Pleurocapsa sp. PCC 7327: one gene and its partner. The protein of the gene in region 1 binds, or shares a complex with, the protein of each later gene. Links are inferred from orthologs where the notes say so. Each region holds a gene or a part of one and is shown on either strand. Other genes may lie near its edges. The genes, in order: accA and accD.

Region 1 (12,012 bases):
CGCGCGATCGTGCCGCCACCCAAGGAGAAGGTGTAGGTTGAGTCTAACACTTGTTGGTTTTAGCGATCGCGCCTACTCCTAAAACTGAAATTTTTTGAGAACGCAGGAGATTGGCTGCCTCTCTAACCGTCGTTCCCGTTGTATAGATATCGTCGATTAATAGAACAGGCTCTTTGGGACGGCATTGTTGTAAGTCTTTCCCCAAAATAAAAGCCTTGCTAAGATTATTCTCTCTCTCTACAAGAGAATTCAAACCGAACATGGGTTGTGTGTCTCGTATTCGTTCCAATCCTTTGACTTGCAAGCTATGTCTGGTCAATCGGCAAAAACTTTTTGCAATTAATTCGGCTTGATTAAATCCTCTTTGTTGCAATCGCTTTTGATGTAAGGGAATGGGAATAACGATAAGTTTTTTAGGGCGATCGCGCCCAGGCGCATTGAGCCATGCTTCCCCTAACCAATATCCCATTAATTCTCCTAACTGGGGAGAATTGTTATATTTTAATGCCGCGATCGCCATCTTCAATTTTCCGCTATAAATCCCCCAAACAAATAGGGGTAAATCGCCAGACCAAAATTGACAGGGATTTTGGAAACGACAGTTGTTTAGTTGTTGTTGGCAGTAGTGACAAATATACTCGTCAGCCGAGCGATCGCATAAAGGACAGTTAGATTTAAGAAATAGAGAAAGCCAGCTTTTTATCATGAAAAAAATCTCGATGCGATCGCGCTAAGGGAGCAAATAGTATTAAGATTTCTTACTGGCACGTCGCTTCAGAATCTTCCTCAAAAATCGTTAGCTGTTGGGGTTGACCCTGCTGAATCTGAATGCTGATTCCACGCGCTCCCTCTTCTTGCAGATCCTCGATATAGTCGCCGTAGAGACTTTTAGCTTCTCGCTCTGAGTCAAAAGGACCGAAATAATACGTACATTGAGGAGATTGGGTATCTATTTTGACCCACCATCGATTTTGCGCCCAAGACCTAAAGTAATAAACAAGTAAAGAAAAGAGGGTGAAATATAGACCGAATAGAAGTATGCCAAGCATTGAAATAGCTCCCGCACTATCTTAAATATGCCTGTCCATAGTTTTCCCAGGCGGACTCCCCAATTTTTACTATCTTAGATAGAAAAGCTTTTTCTTGAGAAACAAATCATGCAATTTTTGCAACAATCAATTGATGAGTACAAATAAAGGCGCGATCGCAACTGACTGTCAATGGCAAGTAACCTTTAAGTCCGGCGAAGTTTTAAGATACCATGTTAAAAAGTTTATGATTCACCTGTTAAATTTATGACTTCAGTAAACGCCGATAAAACAGGCAGCGATAAAGTCCTTGAGGCAATGAAAAATTTTGCCGAACAGTACGCTAAGCGCACTGGCACCTATTTTTGTAGCGATCCCTCCGTTACAGCAGTCGTAATTGAAGGACTTGCCAAACACAAAGAAGAGTTAGGCGCCCCCCTATGCCCTTGCCGTCACTATGAAGATAAGGAAGCTGAGGTAAAAAATACCTATTGGAACTGTCCTTGCGTACCCATGCGCGAGCGGAAAGAATGTCACTGCATGTTGTTTATCACGCCAGATAACGAGTTTGCCGGCGACAAGCGAGAGATAGATCTAGAGTACATAAAAGAAGTCCGCGCAAGTATGGCTTCTTAAGGACAGTAATGCCACCGCAAGCGTTTTGGCAAGGTGTTGAGGAATTTAATCGGCAGGAGTTTTATGCCTGTCACGATACCCTAGAAGCTTTGTGGATGGAAGCCACACAAACGCAAAAAAATTTTTATCAAGGAATTTTACAAATTGCTGTTGGCTGCTATCACCTGGGAAATTATAACTGGCGTGGAGCAGTCATTGTATTAGGGGAAGGAATTAGGCGCTTGCGAGACTACCAACCCATCCACGAAGGCATTGACGTAGAGCGGTTAGTGGAACAGAGCGATCGCTTGCTCAAAGCGTTGCAACAAATAGAGCCAGATCGAATTGCCGAGTTCGTAGAACGCTTAGAATCCTCAAAAAAGAGTGACGAAAATCTAACTTGCAGCTTGCCAAAAATAATCGCAATTGAGAACAAGCGAGTGTAAGTTAAGAAACTGGTAACAGGTCGTTAGTAACGGGTAACTGATTGATTACACTAGACTTATCTCCACACTCAGTTGGTCGCTATGTCTATCGCTCGCAAACACCGCTCGTCTTTTCTTTGGGGACTGTCAATCTTTCTGGGTAGCATCATGGCTACCTCTGGTTTGCCGACAAATGTCCAAGCTCAAACCTCGCCCTCGTCGGGAAACGCTATGACCGTCCGTTCCGATATTCAGGAGGCAAACTCGCGCACGGGAGTAATTACGGCGCGAGGTAACGTACAGGTAAATTATCCAGCTAGAAAAATTCAAGCCACCGCCGCGCAGGCACAATACTTTAGCCGAGAGCGTCGTCTGGTTCTGAGCGGGAATGTTTATGTCTTGCAAGAAGGCAATAGCATGAGAGCAGAAACGATGACGTATCTGGTCGATGAGGGGCGTTTTATTGCGACTCCACAAGCTAATCAACAGGTAGAATCCATTTACCTCGTTACCGATCCCGAAGCGACTTCTTCCGATCCCGTCAAGGTTCCGCCCAGTCCGTCGCTCAATCCCCAACCCTAAGAACCTCCGATTGAAAATTTCTGGATATCGTGACACTCATCCTGGAGAACATTCATAAAGCTTACGGCAGACGATTCGTCGTCAATCGGGTCAACCTTCAAGTGGCACCGGGCGAGATTGTGGGCTTGCTCGGTCCCAACGGGGCTGGAAAAACAACGACGTTCTACATCGCGACGGGTTTGGTTAAGCCGAATGAGGGTAGAGTCTGGCTCGATCGCCGGGAGATCACTGCTCTACCCATCAACGAGAGAGCGCGTTTGGGGATCGGCTATCTAACTCAGCAACCAAGCATTTTTCGCTATCTCAACGTGCGGGAGAATATTGAATTAGCCCTAGAGCAAACTGGCGTACCGTTTCGTCACAGAAGCGGACGCCTGTACGAATTACTCAAAGAGTTTCGCCTCGAAAGAGTAGCTGAGACGAAAGGCTTTCAAGTCTCTGGTGGAGAACGGCGGCGAACGGAATTGGCAAGAGCGCTAGCCGTAGGATTGGAGGGTCCGAAATTTTTATTGTTAGACGAGCCGTTCGCTGGAGTCGATCCCATTGCCGTCGCCGAAATTCAGGCAATTATCGGTCAGTTGCGCGATCGCGATATCGGTATTTTGATTACCGATCATAACGTGCGAGAAACTTTGGCGATCGTCAACCGCGCCTATATCATGCGCGACGGTCAAATTCTTGCCTCTGGAAGCGCTGAAGAACTCTACAATAATCCCCAAGTTCGGCAATATTATTTGGGAGACAAATACTACCTCTAAACGTCACCTCGATTTGGTTCTCCAGCCCTAAATATAAACAGAATGACATAACCGTTAATAGGATGAAGATAGGTGAATATCACTGGCTTAAAAGGCGAATTCCTGGCTTATCAGTCATGGATCGCTACATTATCGGCGAGCTGTTGTTACCCTTCCTGTTTGGAATGGGTTTGTTTACGTCGCTAGGCATCTCAATCGGCACCTTATTCGATCTCGTTCGCCGAGTCACCGAATCCGGCTTGCCGTTTAACATCGCGATTCAAATCCTGTTGCTGAAAATACCAGCCTTCGTCGTCTTGGCGTTTCCGATGGCAACCCTCTTGGCAGCGCTAATGGCTTACAGTCGCCTGGCGAGCGATAGCGAACTGATTGCCTTGCGCAGCTTGGGTCTTAGCGTCTATCGACTGGTGATTCCAGCCATAGTCCTCAGCTTGGCGATCGCGGGGTTAACCTTTTTTGTCGGCGATGTGGTTACTCCTGCAGCCAATTATCAAGCTACTGTGACGCTCAAAACGGCGCTGAACGACAAACAACCCGCGTTCAGAGATAGAAATATGATTTTTCCCGAATACAAAAAAATCGAGCTGCCAAATGGCAATAGACGAAATGTTCTCTCGCGGTTGTTTTATGCAGAAGAGTTTGATGGCGAGCAAATGCGAGGGTTGACGATTCTCGATCGCTCTCAAGAAGGAATCAACCAAATTGTAACCGCGCGATCGGCTACTTGGAATTTTAACGAAAATATCTGGGATTTTTTTAATGGAACTATCTATGTCATTGCGCCTGACGGTTCCTATCGCAATATCGTCCGCTTCAAACACCATAAATTGGCATTTCCCAGGGCACCTCTCGATCTCACGCAAAAGCGAGATCACGAAGAAATGAGTCTTGCCCAAGCGCGAGAGCATCTAGAAATCGTCAAACTCAGCGGCAACGAAGAGAAAGTTCGCAAGTTAGAAATCCGCATCCAAGAAAAACTTGCCATTCCCTTTGCCTGCGTCGCTTTTGGGTTGGTAGGAGCCGCTCTAGGTCTTCGCCCTCAAAATGCCAGCAGGGCAACCAGTTTTGGCATTTGCATCGGATTGATTTTTGGTTATTACATGTTATTGGTTTTGACGCGATCGGTAGGGGCTAAAGGGCTTGTATCGCCCTTTATGGCGGCTTGGCTGCCTAACTTTTTAGGGCTGGCTGCGGGAGGATTTTTATTATTCCGCTCGTCTAAGTGAGAGAGTGGGGAGACAAGGGGACAAGGGGGACAAGGAGAAGATTTACTTGCTCATGAAGATTTACTTGCTCATTGCGACTTCTAACTTCTGCATCCCCCCTTAATCCCCCCGATCCCCCCCGCCTTGGGGGGAACAAGTCGTTGTCCCTGTAGGCTGTCCCCCCTTGGGAAGGGGGGTTGGGGGGTAGGGGGGATCGCCTTCTGCCCTCAGCTCCCGCTGCCTCCTGCCTTCTACCTTATAATGTTCCAAATCCCTTCTTCTTCTTCTCTTTTTTCTTCTTGGGTTTAGAACTGCCGCTAGCATAACCGCGAAAACCTGGCGGTGGGGTTTGTCCGCCCATGCCGCCAAACATTCCTCCCATACCGCCCATTCCAGGCATTCCGGGCATAGCAGGCATTCCGCCTCGACCCATTTGCTGCATCATGTTGCGCATGCGGGTAAAGTTGGAAACGAGCTTGGTGACATCCGATTCTTCATAGCCGGAACCTCTGGCGATACGACGGCGGCGATTGGGCGATTTTGCCAGTAAATCGGGATTTGCCCGTTCCTCTGTCGTCATGGAATTGATCATCGCTTCGGTGCGTTTGAGTTCGGTTTCGCCTTTCTCGATATCGGAACCGCTAAGCTTGTTGAAGCCCGGAATCATTTTCAAAAGTCCGCCCAGAGACCCCATATTTTTGAGCAGTCGCATTTGTTTGAGGAAGTCGTTGAAATCGAATTTGGCTTCCAGGATTTTCGACTGCATCTTTTCGACATCAGCGATGTCGATTTGTTCTTGGGCTTTTTCTACCAGCGTCAGAACATCGCCCATATTGAGAATGCGCGATGCCATGCGATCGGGATAAAACGGTTGCAGCGCCTCGACTTTTTCGCCAACGCCGACAAATTTAATCGGTTGACCGGAAACTTGCCGTACCGATAGGGCAGCCCCGCCGCGCGTATCGCCGTCTAGTTTAGTAAGAATGGCTCCAGTAATGCCAATTTGTTCTTGGAAGGTACGGGTTAGGTTAGCAGCTTCTTGACCCGTCATCGCATCCACGACTAGCAGCGTGTCGTGCGGGTTAACCGTTGCTTTAATGCGGGCTAATTCTGCCATCATATCTCGGTCGATCTGCAAGCGTCCGGCAGTATCGATGAGGACGGTATCGATTCCCATTTCTTTGGCTCTTTCTACCCCAGCGCGGGCAATTTCTACCGGGTCGGCATCGCTGCCCATCTCGAATACGGGAACGTCTATCTGCTGACCAAGGGTAATTAATTGGTCGATCGCGGCAGGTCGATACACGTCGGTTGCCACCATCAAGCAAGTTTGGTTTTGCTTGCGCAGGTACAAGGCGAGTTTAGCTGTAGCGGTGGTTTTTCCCGTCCCTTGCAATCCTGCCATCAGGATGACGGTAGGTGGCTTATCAGCTTGGGCGAGGGGAACATTGCTTTCCCCCATTACTTTGACTAATTCGTCATAGACAATTTTGATAAATTGTTGACCTGGGTTAACCCCAGAAATCACTTCAGCACCTAGCGCTTTTTTTTCAACTTCGGCAACAAAAGTTTTTACGACTTGCAGGTTGACATCGGCTTCTAGGAGGGCGCGACGTACCTCTTGAAGCGCATCTTGAATATTCGATTGACTAATTTTGTTCTGACCGCGCAGTTTTTTCCAGGCATCTTCTAGGCGTTCGGCAAGAGCATCAAACATAAAGCAGTATTTAGCGTTATTAGTTTCTCTACTGTAGTAGTTAGGCTTCTTACCAGAATAACGTTTTTAGGGTCTAGTATGAGGCTTGTCTCTTTTCCATAGTTCTTGGAGACAAGGTAATTAGGAGAAATAAAGGCGATGAGATTTGTTATTCTTGGAGGTGGTTGCTCAAAAGATGTAAAACCTTATATTTAGATAATTTTTTAACTTTTGTTCGCCTATTAAAAATCTCTAGAAATCGTCGAGGCAGCCAAAACTATGACAAAGACCAATCGCCGAACCTTCCTGTTGGATTTTGAAAAACCCTTATACGAATTAGAAGCTCGGATTAACCAAATCCGGGAACTTGCTGAGGAAAATAATGTCGATGTCTCTGAGAAGATCGTCGAGTTAGAAAATCGAGCCGAACAATTGCGCCAGGAAATTTTTAGCGCCCTGACCCCCTCGCAACGCCTGCAACTAGCGCGTCACCCTCGCCGTCCCAGCACCCTCGACTATATCCAAGCGATGAGCGACGAGTGGTTTGAGTTGCACGGCGATCGCGGCGGTTATGACGATCCGGCGATCGTAGGTGGCATCGCTCGCTTAGATGGAAGGCCCGTAACGATTTTGGGACACCAGAAAGGTCGAGATACTAAGGATAATGTCGTTCGCAATTTCGGCATGGCTTCTCCGAGCGGTTATCGCAAAGCCCTACGCCTGATGGAACATGCTAACCAGTTTGGCATGCCAATTATTACCTTTATCGATACGCCGGGAGCATGGGCGGGAGTAGAAGCCGAAAATCGAGGACAGGGAGAAGCGATCGCTTATAACCTTCGGCAAATGTTCGATTTTGAAGTCCCGATTATCTGCACCGTTATTGGCGAAGGCGGTTCTGGCGGCGCTTTGGGGATTGGGGTGGGCGATCGGCTCTTGATGCTAGAGCATTCTGTCTACACGGTAGCTTCTCCAGAAGCCTGCGCTGCCATCCTCTGGAAAGATGCTAAAAAATCGGATCGGGCGGCTGTGGCGCTGAAAATTACTTCCTCAGACTTAAAAGAATTGGGCATTATCGACGAGATCGTACCAGAACCCTCTGGTGGGGCTCACTCCCATCCTCTTGAGGCAGCAGCGCTTCTCAAAACCGCCCTACTGGAAAATTTAGAAAAACTCTCGCAAATGTCCCCTGGGCAGCGCCAAGAACTGCGCTATCAGAAATTTCGTCGCATAGGGGCTTTTGAAGAATGCCTAGAATAAAAAATAGGTTGATTAATAGAATTTAAGAAAGTTAATATCGATAAAGCGGGTATTGCCCGCTTTATTGGGCCAACGGGAGATCGTCAAGCTCCCAATCCCATCGAGATAAACTTTTAATAGACAGGTCAATCAATTAAACCTGCATTACTACTACTTTTGTAAATTCCGAGAGGATAGACAGCGCCATGGGATTATTCGATCGCCTTAGCCGAGTTGTCCGAGCTAATCTTAACGATATGGTAAGCAAGGCTGAAGACCCAGAAAAAGTTCTGGAACAAGCCGTTATCGATATGCAAGAAGACTTGGTTCAGCTACGCCAAGCCGTTGCTAGGGCAATTGCGGAGCAGAAACGTACCGAGCAAAGGTACAACCAAGACTTAGGAGAAGCTAACAAGTGGGAGCAACGGGCGAAACTAGCTCTTTCTAAAGGAGACGAGAATCTAGCTCGCGAAGCTCTGACGCGCAAAAAATCGCATATGGATACAGCAACCGTTCTCAAACAGCAACTCGACGGGCAAATCGCTCAAGTCGATAGCCTGAGAAAGAATTTGGTGGCTCTAGAAAGTAAGATTTCTGAAGCCAAAACTAAGAAAAATATGCTTCAGGCACGAGCTAGAGCGGCTAAAGCTAACGAAGATCTGCAAAAGGCTCTGGGCAATATCGATATCAACAGTGCTACGGGAGCCTTCGAGCGCATGGAAACCAAAGTCCTAGAAATGGAAGCTCGCTCTCAGGCATTCGGGGAATTGAGCGGTTATGGCATAGAACAACAGTTCGCTCAGTTAGAAGCGGGTAGCAACGTAGACGACGAACTGGCAATGCTCAAAGCTCAGATGATAGAAGGGTCGAAACCTCCAGAAGCATTACCTCAAGCTTCAGAAACCAAATCGTCTTCTGCCTCCGACTCGGTTGTCGATGCCGAGCTAGAGGAACTGCGCTCGAAGCTCAAGGATGTATAAAGAGTAAGGAGCAGGAAATGGGGAAACGATAGCGCTTTTCCTGTTACCTGCCCCTTATTTTTCATTTTTTTGAGAAGCGAGAACGGCTAGCTGAGATAATTAATAATCGAGCACAAAAGAACCAATAACTGATATGGGTAGTGTCCTAGAAATTACAGATACTGAATTCGAGAAAGAAGTATTTAGCGAAGACAAACCCGTTCTCGTCTATTTTTGGGCGGGTTGGTGCGGTCCCTGCCGCCTAGTCTCGCCGTCAATCGATTGGGTTGCCAATACCTATAGCGATCGCCTAAAAGTCGTTAAACTAGAGGTAGATGCCAATCCAGATGCAGTTGCTAAATGCAAGGTCGAAGGCGTTCCCGCCCTCAGACTTTTCAAAGACAAAGAACTCGTGAAGTCGTACGAAGGCGCGATCGGCAAGCAACAGCTTCAGACATTGGTGGATGGTTGTCTGAATTAGTTATTGGTTATTAGTTATTGGTTAGTAGAGTTTTGCTCTAACTAATAACTACTAACAACTAACGATTAACCAACATCTAAGAAAAATGGAATTCGCCGAACGGTTAAAAGCTATACAAATCAACGTATTTGCCGATATGGATCGGGCGAAGGCAAAGGCGAGGGCAGCAGGAAAAGAAATTATAGACTTGTCCCTAGGTTCGTCTGACTTGCCCGCTTCAGACCACGTCATTGCCGCGATCGAACAGTCGCTTCACGATCGCAGCACTCACGGTTATTTACTCTATCACGGAACGCAAGCGTTTCGAGAAGCCGTGGCTCGCTGGTATACTAACCGATTTGGTATTCCCGTCGATCCGGCAACAGAAGTTCTTTCCCTGATTGGCTCTCAAGAAGGAACGGCACATTTGCCCTTAGCGCTGCTCGATCCGGGAGATTTTGCCCTACTCCTCGATCCGGGATATCCTTCTCATGCAGGCGGCGTTTATCTCGCTGGCGGACAGATTTACCCGATGCCGCTTTTGGCAGAAAATCAATTTTTACCCGTCCTCGAAGACGTTCCTACGCCAGTTCTCGCCCAAGCTCGCATGATGGTGCTGAGCTATCCTCACAATCCTACCAGCGCGATCGTGCCTTTGTCTTTCTTCGAGCAAGCGGTCGATTTCTGTCGCCAGCATAACCTCGTTCTAGTCCACGACTTCCCCTACGTCGATATCTTTTTTGACCAGACGAACCCTCCCCCATCAATTTTGCAAGCCGATCCGCATAAAGAAGTTTCTATAGAATTTTTTACCTTCTCCAAGTCTTATAATATGGGCGGGTTTCGCATCGGTTACGCGATTGGCAACCCTCAGCTTATTTTGGCGCTCAGACAAATCAAAGCCGTCGTCGATTTTAATCAGTATCGAGGCATTTTACAGGGAGCGATCGCAGCTTTAGAAGGTTCTCAAGCATCGGTCAAAGAAACCGTTGCCACCTTCCAAAAACGAAGAGATGCTTTCATTGGCGCCCTGCATCGCATTGGCTGGCAAGTCCCCACACCCAAAGCCACCATGTATGTCTGGGCAAAATTACCCGAACCCTGGCAGAATAACTCCGTCGAATTTTGTACCCGATTAGTCGCTGCCACTGGAGTAGCGGTTTCTCCCGGTTCGGGATTTGGAAAATGCGGCGAAGGTTACGTTCGTTTTGCCCTCGTACAAGAACCAAAAATTTTAGAAATCGCAGTCGAAAAAATAGCCGAATTTTTACAAAGAGAGTAGATAATTGGTTAGGAGAAAGCTATTCTTTGGCATCAGAGAAAGAGTAGTCTCTCTAAGGTGATTGACCGTGCCGCGATCGCGATCGTTAGAAAAATCTCACGATTATAGCAATGCTAGGCGATTGACTGTCAGCCGTCCGCAATCGTCTTCACCAATTCTGGTAAGGTACATAGTAAGTTTTTGCTGAAATAACGAGTTAGGCTACTAAAATACCTACATAAACCTCCATAAACCTCAAAGAATATATTTACTTTTGCTATAAAAGACAAAGCGGAGTTGGACGAGAATAGTTATGTCTTCCCCCTCGATAATCGGAACCACATCCAGCAAAATATTTAATGTCAAGAGCCTTTTTATTATTGCCTCTATTGGAATTCATGCTTTTGTGCTGGGAGTAGGATTGCCTATCTTCCCAAAAGCCTGGCAAAAAGAGAAAGCGACGAACGCGCGAGAAGTAGGATTAGTAGAGTTAAATGCTGCCGAGCAAAGCCGTTTGCCAAATCTTGAGCAGCCCTCCTTAGAAGACATACCGCAATATCCCGATCCATCCTCTCTCAATGGCTCCTTTTTCGACTCATCTTCTCTGCCTTCTCTGCCTTCTCTGCCACCATCTTATCCCAGCGCGAGCAATCTTCCCTCTCTGCCGCCTCCTCCCGATACCATAGCGCTTGGCAATAACTTACCCGTCGTCGTTCCTCCGCAACAGTCAATGCCAGCCTTACCGTCTCCGCAGAGAGCATTGCCCTCACCTAGTACATTGCCCACTTTACCCTCCCAACCGCCTAACTTCCAATATCCTCCCACCTATCCTCCCAAGATTCAGCCCCCTCCAATTAACGAACTCAGAACTCAAAGACCTGATTTCGGCGAACTCAGACCGCCAATTCCGGCTGACGAATTGATTAACAGGAGAGATTCTATCGTTACTGGAAGCGGTACGCCAACGGGCAATCCTGCCGGAACCTCTCAACAGGCAATGGTTAATGGTAATGGAGGACAAACCAATGCCGCCGCCAACGCTAGAGCAGCTCTGCAAGAGAGACGCATCAAACAATTAGTTGCTGAAAACATCCGAGGGGCAGAAAGTCTCATCGCGGATAAAGAAAATACGACCGACGAAGAAGCTAGGGAAAATGAGGTGAACTGGAGAGTCAGGGTAAAAGTCGCGCAACCGACAGAGATTGCCCTTGAAGGAACATATCCGAAAGCAGCTTGTATGAGAAAGCTAGAAGGGACGACCGTTTATGGCGTGATGGTAAATGCCCAAGGAAGAGTGGCAAGTTCTCCGTACCGTCCCTATTTAATCAGAAGCGCGGGCTATCCCATTCTAAATCAGCAGGCACTCAATGAGATTAAAGAGCGCAGTTTCACCAATCAAACCGGACAAACGCAACCTTACCGAGTAGTCGTGAACTATAAATACGATCCAAAGGTATGTCCGTCTTTAGCTGTGGCTCCACCAGAGTCTAGCGAGAATAAACCGATTGGAGAACCGTCGGCAACGCAAAAACCCACCCCACCAGCTACCCCCGGAAAAGCACCAGAAGAGACTGGGGCAACTACCACGCCTGCACCCGAACCAGCTCGATTGACTCCAGAAACCCCACCGACGCGCAATGGCTGGCGACAGGTGCCACAAGAGAGTGAGGCGACTACCACGCCCGCTCCCAAACCAGCTCAATTAACTCCAGACACCTCCGAACCGAGGCGCAATACTTGGCAGCAAGTCCCACAAGAGACTGAAGCAACTACCACGCCCACTC
Region 2 (12,091 bases), 3.6 Mb from region 1 along the record:
ATGCAAAATTTTTCCTAACGATACAGAATCAACAGGAGTTTTCGATACGCCGATCGCGGGTTGCCCGGCTTGGTTAATCCCCCAGAAGGCACGATGGCGGGATGCATCGAAGTCAAATAAGCTACCAAAGGCTTCGGCAGGTTGGGGTTTGCTGTTTTTCACCAGCCATGCCGCCCCAACAAAAGCATCTGTCACCCCCTCTGCATCCGAGGCTTCTGAGAGAATACCAGACAGGGTATTGTGTTTATCGGGATCGAAAGGAATAAACTTAACCCACTCAGAATTAATCAACACTAGCGGTCTTCCTTTCAGCTTGAGATTTTCTTTTACATTGCCAGGAATAAAGCCTCGATTTTGACTCAATACCGGACCAATCATCGCATTGGAGTCGAGGTATTTAAGAGAGAAAAAGCCGCCATCGACGGCTGCTACTGCCCCAGTTCCTCGCTTAATTTCTGGGACTTGATAGCGACTGTCTGCATGAATTGTATTCGGTTTGCCGCCAGTAATAAGAATTAAAGAAGTTCCGTCAACGGTATATTCTTCTCTATGGATGGGAGTATTAAAGTTAAATCCGCCATCATTTCTCGGCAGCGGATGACCTCCCCAAGCTTGCAACGCAATTTCCTCTAAGCGAGACTGTCCGAAGCGTCCAATTGCTAATAAATCGGGCGAGTCTCCGGCAAAATGTTCGCTGAAATCGTCCATCGAGAAAGCTGCCCGATAGCCTGCTGCTGTCACCCAATGTTTTACCCGCTCATCGTACTTTCCCACTGGGTAGGTAAAGTAACGGATAGGAATCCCTAATTTCTTCTCTAAGATACGTTTCGATTCTATTGTCTCTTCCTTTAAGCGATCGTCGGATAACTCGCGCAAATCGTCGGGATGGGTAGTGCCGTGGGAGGCAATTGTCACTAGGGGATCTGCCGCCATTTCTTGAAGTTGTTGCCAGGTTACGCCAGATCGCCCCGTTTTGCTGCCGATTTTGTTAATGTAAATGGAAAATACAGCCGGATAACCATAATTTTTTAAGAGAGGATAGACATATTTATAGTGACCGCCATAGCCATCATCAAAGGTTAGTAAAACTGGCCTTTCTGGAAGAGGAATTCCGGTTCGCAAATGGGCAATTAGCCAATCCATACTAATTGGCGTTATCCCCTGCGACTTAATGAATTTAAAATCTGCCTCTAGTTCTTGGGGCGTGACATCAAAAAAGACTTCTTTTTTTGGTAAAATATCGTGATACATCATCACTGGAACCTTAGCCAATTTTGCCTGTTGATGAATTTGCGGCCAAGGAGCTAGTTTAAGACTTTGAGATCGCGAATCTTGCCAGTTATTTAAGAAAATGTTTGAGTTTTTATTGGCAAGAGTTTTATCAGCTTCGCGATAGTCAGAATCGGCTAAATTTTTACAAGTTCGAGCGAGATGCTTGAGAAAATTGCGATCGCCAGAAGTTAAAGATGATGTTAAATCCTGTTTAACTAATGACGTAAAAGGCAAAGTTTCTAATTGGTTTAGCAAAGTTGCTGTTGGTTGAAACAAACAGGGCGGATCGAGATCGCTAAAAGTCAGAGGAAATAGCAAATCAAAAGGGAAAATTGATGATTCTTGCTTAGTTTCTGAGGTGACAGCTTTACTCAAAGTAAAAATACAAGCAGCGATCGCTAAAAAACCGCTAGAAATTGCCAAGAATTTATGATAGGATAATCTGTTAAGTAAAGAGCGCATATGTTTTTCTCAATCGCCTCAAAATAGAAAAACACAGGCATACTTTACTGTTTTAGTCTTAAGAAATAACTGTCAAAAAATTATCAAATATTTAAGAAATTTAAAAGGTTAAAAGTAAGCTATTTCATTCTAGTGGCCAGAGAATAAATTCTATGTCTACGATGCCAAAGTCCGTTTAAAATGGAATCTTGCACCATTCTCAACAACTGCTGTTGTCATTAATTTCCTGGCCGAGCGAAAAAGTCTTCTACAGAAGACCCGATAGGAATTTCAGTCGATTTTAATCGAGTTGAGCTTGGGTCCTAGAACTTTAGTTCCAGGCGTTGATGCCAAAGGTGCAAGATCTGAGTCTTATAGGACTTGATATTCGGGTTCCAAGAAATTGATTTTTTGATGAGATCGAGTCAGAATAAAATTACTCTGGGACAGAATTATCGGAAATTCTGCGATCGCCCCTACAACAAGCTTAGCGCGATCGCAAGCCGCTGCGTCTAAGACAGATCCTTGCTCCTCTTCAATCCGACACACCCTGCTCAAATCCCATCACCTTGGCAACTGCTGATAAATCCGGTGCAACTCCCGATCTAACGGCGTTATTACTATTTTTAATCGCACAATCGGGGTCTTTGAGTCCGTTTCCCGTGAGGACGCATACTACAGTAGCATGACTAGGCACGCGATCGCGCACTTTCAACAAACCCGCCACCGAAGCAGCCGAAGCGGGTTCGCAGAAAACGCCTTCATGAGATGCTAGGATGCGATAGGCTTCTAGTATTTCTGCATCCGTAACGGCATTGAATTCGCCTTGACTTGCCTCCTTAGCTGCCAACGCTTTCTCCCAGTTAGCCGGATTGCCGATACGAATGGCAGTCGCGATCGTTTCTGGATGGGGAATCGGTTGTCCGCTAATGAAAGGTGCCGCACCCGCTGCTTGAAATCCCATCATTTTCGGCAGGCGATCGCATTTTTCCTGTTGGCGATACTGACAAAATCCCATCCAATAGGCGCTAATATTCCCTGCATTGCCTACTGGAATACACAGCCAATCGGGGGCATTACCCAACACGTCAACAATTTCAAACGCTGCCGTTTTCTGCCCTTCCAAGCGATAGGGATTGACCGAATTAACTAGCGTAATCGGATAATTATCCGACAATTCCCGAACGATCTTTAACGCTTGGTCAAAATTCCCCTCAATAGCAATAACTTCAGCTCCATAAACCAAAGCTTGAGCCAATTTTCCCATTGCCACGTACCCGTCGGGAATCAAGACAAACGCTCGCATCCCCGCGCGGCGTGCATAAGCGGCGGCAGCAGCAGAGGTATTGCCCGTACTGGCGCAAATAACGGCTTTTGCCCCGGCTTCCTTGGCTTTAGAAATCGCCATCGTCATGCCCCTATCTTTAAAACTCCCCGTAGGATTTAAGCCGTCGTATTTGACGAAAACCCTAACCCCGCGACTGATGAGTTGAGAGATATAGGGAACGGGAATTAAAGGCGTGTTTCCTTCAAGCAAGGTCACTACTGGAGTTGCCGCGCTAACGGGGAGATAGGGGCGATAGGCTTCGATTAACCCCTGCCAGCCGAAAGTCGTTTTCTGAAGTCTGAATTCTGAAATACTCTCGTCCGTTGATTTTTGAGGTGTCAGAGGTTTAATTTCCATAAATATTCTTGCGTTCAGACTCCAGATAGCGTTATGTAAGTGTATGACAGCTTACTAAAGATCCAGTCCCCTATTTTACAAAAAGATTACGAAATTTGTAATGGAACACTTACCAACTTAGAAAGTCAAAGTTATCGACAACCCAGGACAGCGAACTGAAATCAAAAGAGCGATCGATCGCATCTAGCAAGATCTGCAAAAGGAGCGATTGTTTGTAAAAATTGAGACAGGTCATTGAAATTAGAAATTCCTAGCAAAGATTTGTTAAAATCTCCTTCATCCTTACAGGTTGTCTGAAAAGTATAGAATGTCATGTTGAACGTCGCGATCGCGAAGCAAAATATCTTATAGCAGTTTTCAGTTAGATGAGAAACCAAATTGGTCGATACTCAGAATGACAAAATGAACTTTTCAGATGTCCTCTTATACGATCCTATCGTTATTGCTTGAATACCATGCAAAAATTATTTAACTTCTGCGTCCGCTTGAGCGCGGCAATTTCTTTGCCAACCATTTTATTAACCCTCTCGATTCCTATCCGTCCTGCCGCAGCAGCAAATGAATTTAGCGTCTGCGTTAACGAACTGATCGATCGCGGCGTTCCAGCTCAGCAAGCCGGGGTAGCCTGTTCGGATGCGCTTATTCCCAAAGAATTATCTGAGTGTGTTAGCAAAATTAGAGAGGGAACCCCGATAAAGCCTGAAGAGGCTCTCACAGCTTGTTACAGAGTCAGAAGACCCGTCGATCTGGCTAACTGCGTGGTAGATATTCATGCAGAAGTTTTATCAGCTTCGACCCCTCAAGCTAACAAGTCGGAAACTTCCGCTAAAACCAACAAGAATGAGACTTCCCAAGTAACGACTCCAGAACCTCCCCCCGAAACAGAAGAACCTGGCGGCATCGAACCAACCGAATCGCCAGCCAAGGCAGATACAGAAGAATCTCCTTCTCTGGTGGCGTTAGACTCATGTCGTCGGAGTCTACTACCCGGTCGCCATTCTGAGTGCGTTATTGCTTTAGCTAAGAATGTCCCGAACACTTCACCAGTGACAGCAATGGCAACTTGTCTGTCGGCAGAAGATTTTCCCCGAGAGTTGTTTCCTGCCTTCACTAACAATTAATTTGAGCCAAAAATTTATGTTTGCTCCTCTAATCCTTGTGTACCATCTAAAATAGATAGAATTTTGGCTTTAATTGTTTAAAAGTGAGGGGAGAACGGAATCGTGGCACGAATACCGGAACAATCTCAGAACCCAAACAAACAGATGGAGATCCCAATCTTCTTAGATCCTTCGCTTTTGAGGGCAGCCCAGCGAATCTACCGCAATTATTGCACTTTGCAAAATAAAGTGGACAGGCGACCTTGCGGAGTTGCTATTAACCGCGATACCTATCGAGGTCAACTCATTTTTCGAGAAAATCCAATTTTGCTGCCCAGAGAGTGCTTTATCCCCCTAAAGCAACTTGAAGCCGAGGTTTTTTAAACAACTTTCGACACTTGAGATTAATAATTAGAGTAGTTCAAGGCGATGGACATCATGGTTGTAGCGATCGCGAGTATTTTTGCGTTCGCCTTAGGAGCTTGTATTGGTAGCTTTTTAAATGTAGTCGTTTATCGCATCCCCGCAAACTTATCCCTCATTCATCCCCCTTCCCGCTGTCCCCATTGCTTGCATCGGTTGGGTGCCACAGAAAACATTCCTGTTTTTGGCTGGTTGTGGTTGCGAGGTCGCTGTCGCTGGTGCAGAACGCCAATTTCCATGCGCTATCCTCTGGTTGAAGCAGCAACTGGCTTGTTATTCGTCCTGGTTTATTGGAAATTTGGTCTCAATCTAACTGCCGTTAGCTATTGGACTTTGTTGAGTTGGTTGCTAGCCCTATCGCTGATCGATCTCGATACGATGACCTTGCCAAACGCACTGACGCAATCGGGGTTGGTGGTAGGATTGGGCTTTCATACCCTGCAAGGCTGGCAGGAGGGTCACATCGCTAATTATTTAATGCTGGGGATTGGCAGTGCTGTCTTGGGAATCTGGCTATTTGATGCCATCCGTTTGATTGGATCGATCGCTTATGGACAAACGGCGATGGGAGGAGGCGATCCCAAATTGGCGGCAACGATCGGAGCTTGGTTGGGATGGAAGTATTTATTGGTGACTGGGTTCTTAGCTTGTGCGGCAGGCGCATTAATCGGAGGAGTAGCGATCGCGTTTGGGCGACTCAATCGCAGGCAGCCAATGCCATTTGGTCCGTTTTTGGCGCTGGGAGCCGTCTTGACAGTGTTTTTTGGAAATGAGATCGTATCATCTTATTTGAAAATCTTTTTTCCGCTTGGGAGTTGGTGATATTTGAGATCGCTATATCGGAGAGTATTCTTAGCTTGATACAATAAAACCTGTGTCATGGATCGTCGTAAGAACAACTCAAGCTCGCTGGGAAGCAGAACTAATGCAGCAAATACTGGCAGCTTATGACATTCCAAGTCGAGTCGTAGATATTGGGACTGGAGTTTATTGCGGTCAAGGAAGTCAAGCGGCTTTGCAAGTGCGATCGCAAGACCAGTGGACTGCCCTGCTGCTTTTGAGTTCGCCAGAAGATGAAAATTAGATATTTTATAGCAGATTCTTATGTCCTTATTTGATTGGTTTGCCAACAGACAAAAAGCGGAACCCAGTACCCAACAAAAGCAAGAAAGAGAAATTGCCGATGGATTATGGACGAAGTGCCAAGCTTGCGGGGTGTTAGCCTACACGAAAGACCTAAAGGCAAATCAGCTGGTGTGCAGCGAATGCGGCAACCACATGTTCGTTGACAGCGACGAACGCATCCGCCAGTTAATCGATGCTAATACCTGGAAGCTGCTAGGCGAAAATTTATGCCCGACCGACCCGCTACAATTCCGCGATCGCAAAGCCTACAGCGATCGTCTCAAGGATATGCAAGAGAAAACGGGTCTGCAAGACGCAGTACAAACGGGAACCGGATTAATCGACGGTCTGCCCGTTGCCCTTGGGGTGATGGATTTTCGCTTTATGGGCGGTAGCATGGGTTCGGTTGTGGGCGAAAAACTCACTCGCCTCATCGAACACGCCACTCAAGAACGCTTGCCCGTCGTCATTATCTGTGCTTCTGGCGGCGCGAGGATGCAAGAGGGGATGTTAAGTCTAATGCAGATGGCAAAAATCTCCGGCGCGCTGCATCGCCATCGAGAAGCTCGATTGCTTTATATTCCCGTCCTGACTCACCCGACCACGGGAGGAGTCACGGCAAGTTTTGCCATGCTCGGAGATATTATTCTGGCAGAACCCAAGGCAACCATCGGGTTTGCAGGCAAGCGGGTCATCGAGCAAACACTGCGAGAAAAGCTGCCCGAAGGCTTCCAGACTTCTGAATATCTCCTCCAGCACGGATTTATAGACGCGATCGTGCCTCGAACCCAGTTGAAGAAAACTCTGGCGCAGTTGATTAGTCTCCATCAACCTTTCTTCCCCGTGCTTCCTCACCTAAGTGCAGAACACCAGCATCGGGATGAATTGGTTAAGTTAGATTCAACCCAAATTTAGCGTGAGTTCGACAGACTGGTTCAAGAGGCATTCAGCAAGGGAGTTGATGCTGATGATTGCCTTCCCTTACCCTTTCCCCTTTCCCCCTTGCCTCGATCGCTTGAAAACACTGTCATCGAACTCACGTAAGGCTTTCGAGATTGGCAAAATGTCATTCACACAGAAGATGGCGCGGCGCGGGAAAGCGGACATCCCAACGCCAACACTTTGAAAAACTACTCGCAAGGCATCAGCATACTCAGTTGTACAACAATGTCATCAATCGTTTTGGAGAGAGCTTTTCCTGAGAGTCTGGGATGATTGCCGATGATGCTGAAAACTAGCGTTCCGTAGCGAGGATGCTCGACATAGCCAGATAAAGCCCTCACGCCCTTTAAAGTTCCTGTCTTAGCATGAACCATGCCTTGGGCTGGAGTATAGCGCATTCGATCTCTGAGCGTGCCGCTCATGCCTGCAACGGGTAAGGAAGCCAGAAAAATGTCTTTTCCTTGAGCATGGTACATTGCCTTGAGCGTCGAAACTATCGCTCTAGGCGTGGCAGCATTGCGCCTAGACAAACCAGAACCGTCCGCCAAACGATAACCATTGGGACTTACGCCTAACTGAGATAAAGCGCTTTTAGCAGCTTCAGCTCCGCCAATGAAACGAAATAAGACATCTGCGTAGTTGTTATTGCTTCTTTGATTGGTAATGGTTATCCACTCGCCGATCGATCGCGATCGAATAGTGCCATCAGGATCTAGTCTTTGCAGGGCAGCAGCAGTGGTAAATAATTTGGTATTAGAAGCAGGGATAAAATATTTATCGGCATTATGACTGTATAAAACTGTGCCATCACTCAAAGATTCGACGAGAATTCCCCAATTATTGGAATAATTGCCGATAATAGAGTTAATGCCGGGTTCTAGGAAAGCCGCGCATATCCCATTGGTTGAATTTTCTGGTGGGGGAACGTAAATATCTATAGCGTCTGCCCCGTTATAGAAAGTTGAAACAGTTTCATTAGCTAGGGCAGGATTTGACCAAGCGAAAGTCGCTGCCGTCATTAATGCCAGTGGAGTCAGCCGATGTTTTTTTTGATGCATGCGTTTTCTGGGGTGAGTAGCAGATTTAAGACTCTAGATTGTATCAGTTAACGAGAGAGTAGCGGTTTTAGCCATTCTCGAATTTTATCGAACAAATTGGCGTTATTTTTGATACTCATTCGTTCTGCCATGGAAGGAAATGGATGGAGAGATTGGTAGCGTTCGTAGGCGACATTAATTCGGGAAGTTACTTGCGTGGCATAGGGATGCTTGTTCAGATCGGGATGCCAGAGACGAATTAGGTTTTTATAGGCTCTCTCTACCTTTATGGGATCGGCAGAGGGAGATACCCCCAAAATTTTCCACCAAGGACTCGATTCATCGGCGATGAAGTCCTCCAAAACGGATCGATCTTCATCGAGCATTTGTTGAATCTTGTTCCAGGAGCTTCCATAACAGACTCGATAAACGGTATCCAATGCCTCTATACCAATTTGCTGGCTGGCTAACTCGTGCCACTCTTTGAAAGCTCGACGCATGGCTATCTGCACGCGCCAATCTAGATTGGCAAACTTGCCATCATCCATAGAGTCTGCAAAAGCTACCAATAAGTTCCCAACTTCTTTGGCACTTTTAAGGGACTTGCAGAATAAATCTTTTCCTTCTCCTAAAGCTGACAAAACTTGTTTGGCATAGCCTTTCGGTTCGGGTAACGTTAGCAGCAGCGACAACTCGCGACAAACCTTATCGGATTCGGGTTTATCTTTCCATTCCCAATAATGAATGCCCGGTTTTCCCAGTTGCCGAGTGTAAAACTCCTGCCAAAACTCAGTTGCAATACAAGCTAGAGGAGTCATTAAAGGAGTCGCCAATTCATAGACTTGACCTTTGAGGGCAGTTTCTGGAGCATCTTCTAGAAGACAAGCCAAAGGAGTCATGATAGGAGTGGCGAGTTGATAAGCTTGACCTCTCAAAGAGGATCGCGGGGCATCTTCTAAAAGACAAGCGAGTCGGTAGAATTTTCCTTTGGGAACGATTTGAGAGCGTTTAGGAATCTTGGCATGGGAGCGATCGCGAGAGGAATTTTTAGACGTATAGCTAATTACAGAAGTCGTGCAAATGCTTAAACCAAATAAAAAGAAACTCAGTAGGAGATTTTCATCGATAGGAATGACTCCCATGGCAATTTTCCTCGCGCGAGTGAGGCAGGCAGCTTTGACAAGATATTTACCAGATTTTTACCAGACTCAAGGGGGTTTTGGCAATGTCGCTTTTATATTTTCTTACTTAAAAAGCCTTACACCCAGAGCCGCTGACTAATTGCGAACCGACGTAGACTCCCACGCAGCGGAGGAGCATCGGCGAATCGGTATAAGATGGGGGTCGCGATCGCAAACCCTATCCGTACAAATTAATCTTGGATTTCGTTGCTCAAAAGCGACTTGCTACGAAACGCAGCGATCCTTCAATCTATACAGACTTTTTAGGTTAATTATGTTTACTTTATTTATTGCTCCAAAAAATTAATAAAAATTTTGATAAAATTTAGCATCTTTACATTTCTTTTATTTTATTAAGCAACGCCAATCTTTCTGCATAACATAGAAATGTAGAAATATTATATTTAAACCAATATGTTTTCTTTAAAAAAAACTATAGCCTCTCTAGCTGGAATTTTGCTGAGTTCCGTGACTGCTACTCCAGCTTTAGCAGAACTCTCAGTCGCGGAAATTAACTCAATTGCCAGGCAAACAACTGTTATTATTGCACCCGGACTAACACCAGAATTAGTCAAAGCTTTAGAAGAAAATCGCAATAATCCTCTAGCCAGAGAAAATAACCCAGATGGAGTTTGGAATCCTGGTTCGGGAGTCATCGTTGCCAGAAAAGGAACAACTTACTATGTTTTAACCGTTACCCATAACTTTAAACAAAATGATTTAGAACAAAATTTGTCCTATGGCATTCGCACCTGGGATGGCAAAGTTCATGTAGTCGAACAAGCCAATGATGGTAGAAAGTGCCCATTGATAGACGTACCATCTCTAAAACCCGTAACGAGATTCGGCTGTTATTCGATCGCGATTCCCAATAGAGTAGCAGGTCCCGATCTGGCTGTTGTTAGCTTTGAGAGCGAGCAAGAATATCCCGTCGCGTCCCTAGGTAACCCAAGCAAGATCGCAGGTACTGAAAGGATTTATGTGTCGGGGTGGCCCGATCCAGAAAAAGAACGAGATCCCCAGACAGGCAAGTGCCGGGGAAGGGTAGCTCGTCGTCAACGACGTTTGACTTGGGGCCCCGTCACCAGAATGATTCAACCAACCGAAGGTCAAAATGGCTATAGTATTTTTTATATCGATCGGACTCGTCCAGGGATGAGTGGCGGTCCTGTGTTCGATAGCAACGGCTTAGTCATTGGCGTTCACGGTCGAGGATCGGCGGACAAAGGGCAGCTATTGAGTCAATACTGTTCTCTGAATGCAATCCAGGGTAAGCTGGCGTTAGAGTCGGAAGATGTAACTAAGACGGTATCGGAAGCAGCCACCTACGAACCCCCAATTCTACATACTCGCTTTAGCAGCGCGCAAAATTTGAATAACTTTTTGACCTTGTGGGAGCAGCTAAAAATTAACCTCCCGTTTAATTGGCAGATTCCTTCGCGAGACTTCATTCAAAGAGCGCTATCTCCTATTCAAACCAATACGAGTGACAGTGGCGTTCTTGATATAGCTGTCGAGAAAGATATTACAGGAGCAATTGAGGATTCTGAGGATGTTGTAGAGGATATCTACGATCTTTACACGTTCAAGCTAGAAAATCAACTCAGAGATGAGCCATCGGCAGGATGTGCCAGTATTCTGCTGGGTGACGAACGAGAACGCTGCCGCAGAGATCGCTAATCTAATAGTTTTCAACTCATAGCTATTCTGGCGTTGCATATTAGCGGAATGATTTGAGGAATATTTCTTTGCGTCTTTGCAACGGACTATATTTCCATGATTATGCAACGCCAATTTTTCCGATCGCTTAAAGAGTCATTAAGGATTTTCACAATTTTCTATCCCATTAGAGCTAAGTTCGATAGAATACCTCCAATTTAAAATTAAGTGTGAGGGGGAACGATGAGGGGAAAGCTTTTCTTGCTCGGTAGTTTACTATGGCTTTTACTTCCATCTGTCGTTCGGGCAGAGCCTTTTCAAGAAATAAATTTAGAGGCGATCGCATCCAATTTTGAGAAAAATAAGTTATCAGCTCCTCGACTGCGATCGACTAATTGGAGCCAATTTTCTGACATAAATCTTAACAGTTTTGATGCTCAACTGTCAGCTGAGAATTTAGAAAATCGTGCCCTCCCTCGCGTCGCTCAGCTCAAAACAGACAACCCAATCGTTCCGGCAACGACAGAAATAGAAGCAGAATCTCTCGCTCAGTTCAATGATGAGTCATTAGCGATCGACATTTTCTCTGACGATATCGTAGAACAGGTGACCAATGTCTCTCAGTTGCGAGACGTGCAGCCAACTGAATGGGCGTATGAAGCGCTGCGATCGCTTGTAGAACGATATGGCTGTATTGCTGGCTATCCTGACGGGACTTTTCGGGGCAACCGGGCAATGAGTCGCTATGAATTTGCTGCCGGATTAAACGCTTGTATTAATACAATGGAGCGTCTGATCCAAGAAAATGTCTCCATCCTGCGCGAAGACCTTGAGGTACTGAAGCGGTTGGGCAAGGAATTTGAAACCGAACTGGCTGCCTTGGGAGGTCGAATGGACAACCTGGAAGGTCGCGTTGCTTTCTTAGAAGACCATCAATTCTCGACGACGGTCACGATGAATGGAGAGGTAATTTTTGGACTCGCAACCGTCTTTGGGGGCGATCCGCCAGGAGGATGTTTAGTCTTGCCAGACGATACTGGATTTTTTTTCGGGGCAGTCGATGCAACAGGAGATGTCAATACTAATGATGAAGTTGACTGTACAGATCGGAACGAGCCAGACAGAAATACAGTCCTGGCTTATCTAGCACGTATAGGATTGCAGGCTTCATTTACGGGTAAAGACCGCCTTCGCATGTTTTTAACAACTGGCAATTTTGATGACGGC

What was found.
Region 2: the proteins of accA (region 1) and accD are in contact, whole or in part, in a solved structure (PDB 8UXZ), measured with the Escherichia coli proteins. The link is inferred for Pleurocapsa sp. PCC 7327 from one-to-one orthologs.

Annotation. Positions count from the first base shown.
Region 1 is NC_019689.1:574,746-586,757, reverse strand. The notes cover bases 5,721-8,578. They hold accA (acetyl-CoA carboxylase carboxyl transferase subunit alpha), read left to right. Parts: upstream 5,721-6,588; coding sequence 6,589-7,569; downstream 7,570-8,578. Other genes in these bases: PLE7327_RS02480 (PspA/IM30 family protein), read left to right, coding at 7,755-8,528; ffh (signal recognition particle protein), read right to left, coding at 5,721-6,330. Outside these bases: PLE7327_RS02530 (DUF4336 domain-containing protein), read left to right, coding at 1-36; PLE7327_RS02525 (ComF family protein), read right to left, coding at 44-706; PLE7327_RS02520 (DUF1816 domain-containing protein), read right to left, coding at 759-1,049; PLE7327_RS02515 (ferredoxin-thioredoxin reductase catalytic domain-containing protein), read left to right, coding at 1,296-1,664; PLE7327_RS02510 (DUF309 domain-containing protein), read left to right, coding at 1,673-2,089; PLE7327_RS02505 (LptA/OstA family protein), read left to right, coding at 2,171-2,650; lptB (LPS export ABC transporter ATP-binding protein), read left to right, coding at 2,680-3,408; PLE7327_RS02495 (LptF/LptG family permease), read left to right, coding at 3,471-4,634; more of ffh, read right to left, coding at 4,870-5,720; PLE7327_RS02475 (co-chaperone YbbN), read left to right, coding at 8,662-8,988; PLE7327_RS02470 (LL-diaminopimelate aminotransferase), read left to right, coding at 9,074-10,249; PLE7327_RS02465 (TonB family protein), read left to right, coding at 10,542-12,012. UniProt on the Escherichia coli protein: Component of the acetyl coenzyme A carboxylase (ACC) complex. First, biotin carboxylase catalyzes the carboxylation of biotin on its carrier protein (BCCP) and then the CO(2) group is transferred by the carboxyltransferase to acetyl-CoA to form malonyl-CoA.
Region 2 is NC_019689.1:4,184,125-4,196,215, forward strand. Bases 5,056-7,992 are described here. They hold accD (acetyl-CoA carboxylase, carboxyltransferase subunit beta), read left to right. Parts: upstream 5,056-6,024; coding sequence 6,025-6,960; downstream 6,961-7,992. Other genes in these bases: PLE7327_RS18930 (A24 family peptidase), read left to right, coding at 5,056-5,742; PLE7327_RS18935 (hypothetical protein), read left to right, coding at 5,795-6,004; dacB (D-alanyl-D-alanine carboxypeptidase/D-alanyl-D-alanine-endopeptidase), read right to left, coding at 7,176-7,992. Outside these bases: PLE7327_RS18910 (polysaccharide deacetylase family protein), read right to left, coding at 1-1,734; thrC (threonine synthase), read right to left, coding at 2,249-3,397; PLE7327_RS18920 (hypothetical protein), read left to right, coding at 3,853-4,518; PLE7327_RS18925 (hypothetical protein), read left to right, coding at 4,663-4,881; more of PLE7327_RS18930, read left to right, coding at 4,927-5,055; more of dacB, read right to left, coding at 7,993-8,045; PLE7327_RS18950 (J domain-containing protein), read right to left, coding at 8,093-9,166; PLE7327_RS18955 (serine protease), read left to right, coding at 9,620-10,885; PLE7327_RS18960 (iron uptake porin), read left to right, coding at 11,108-12,091.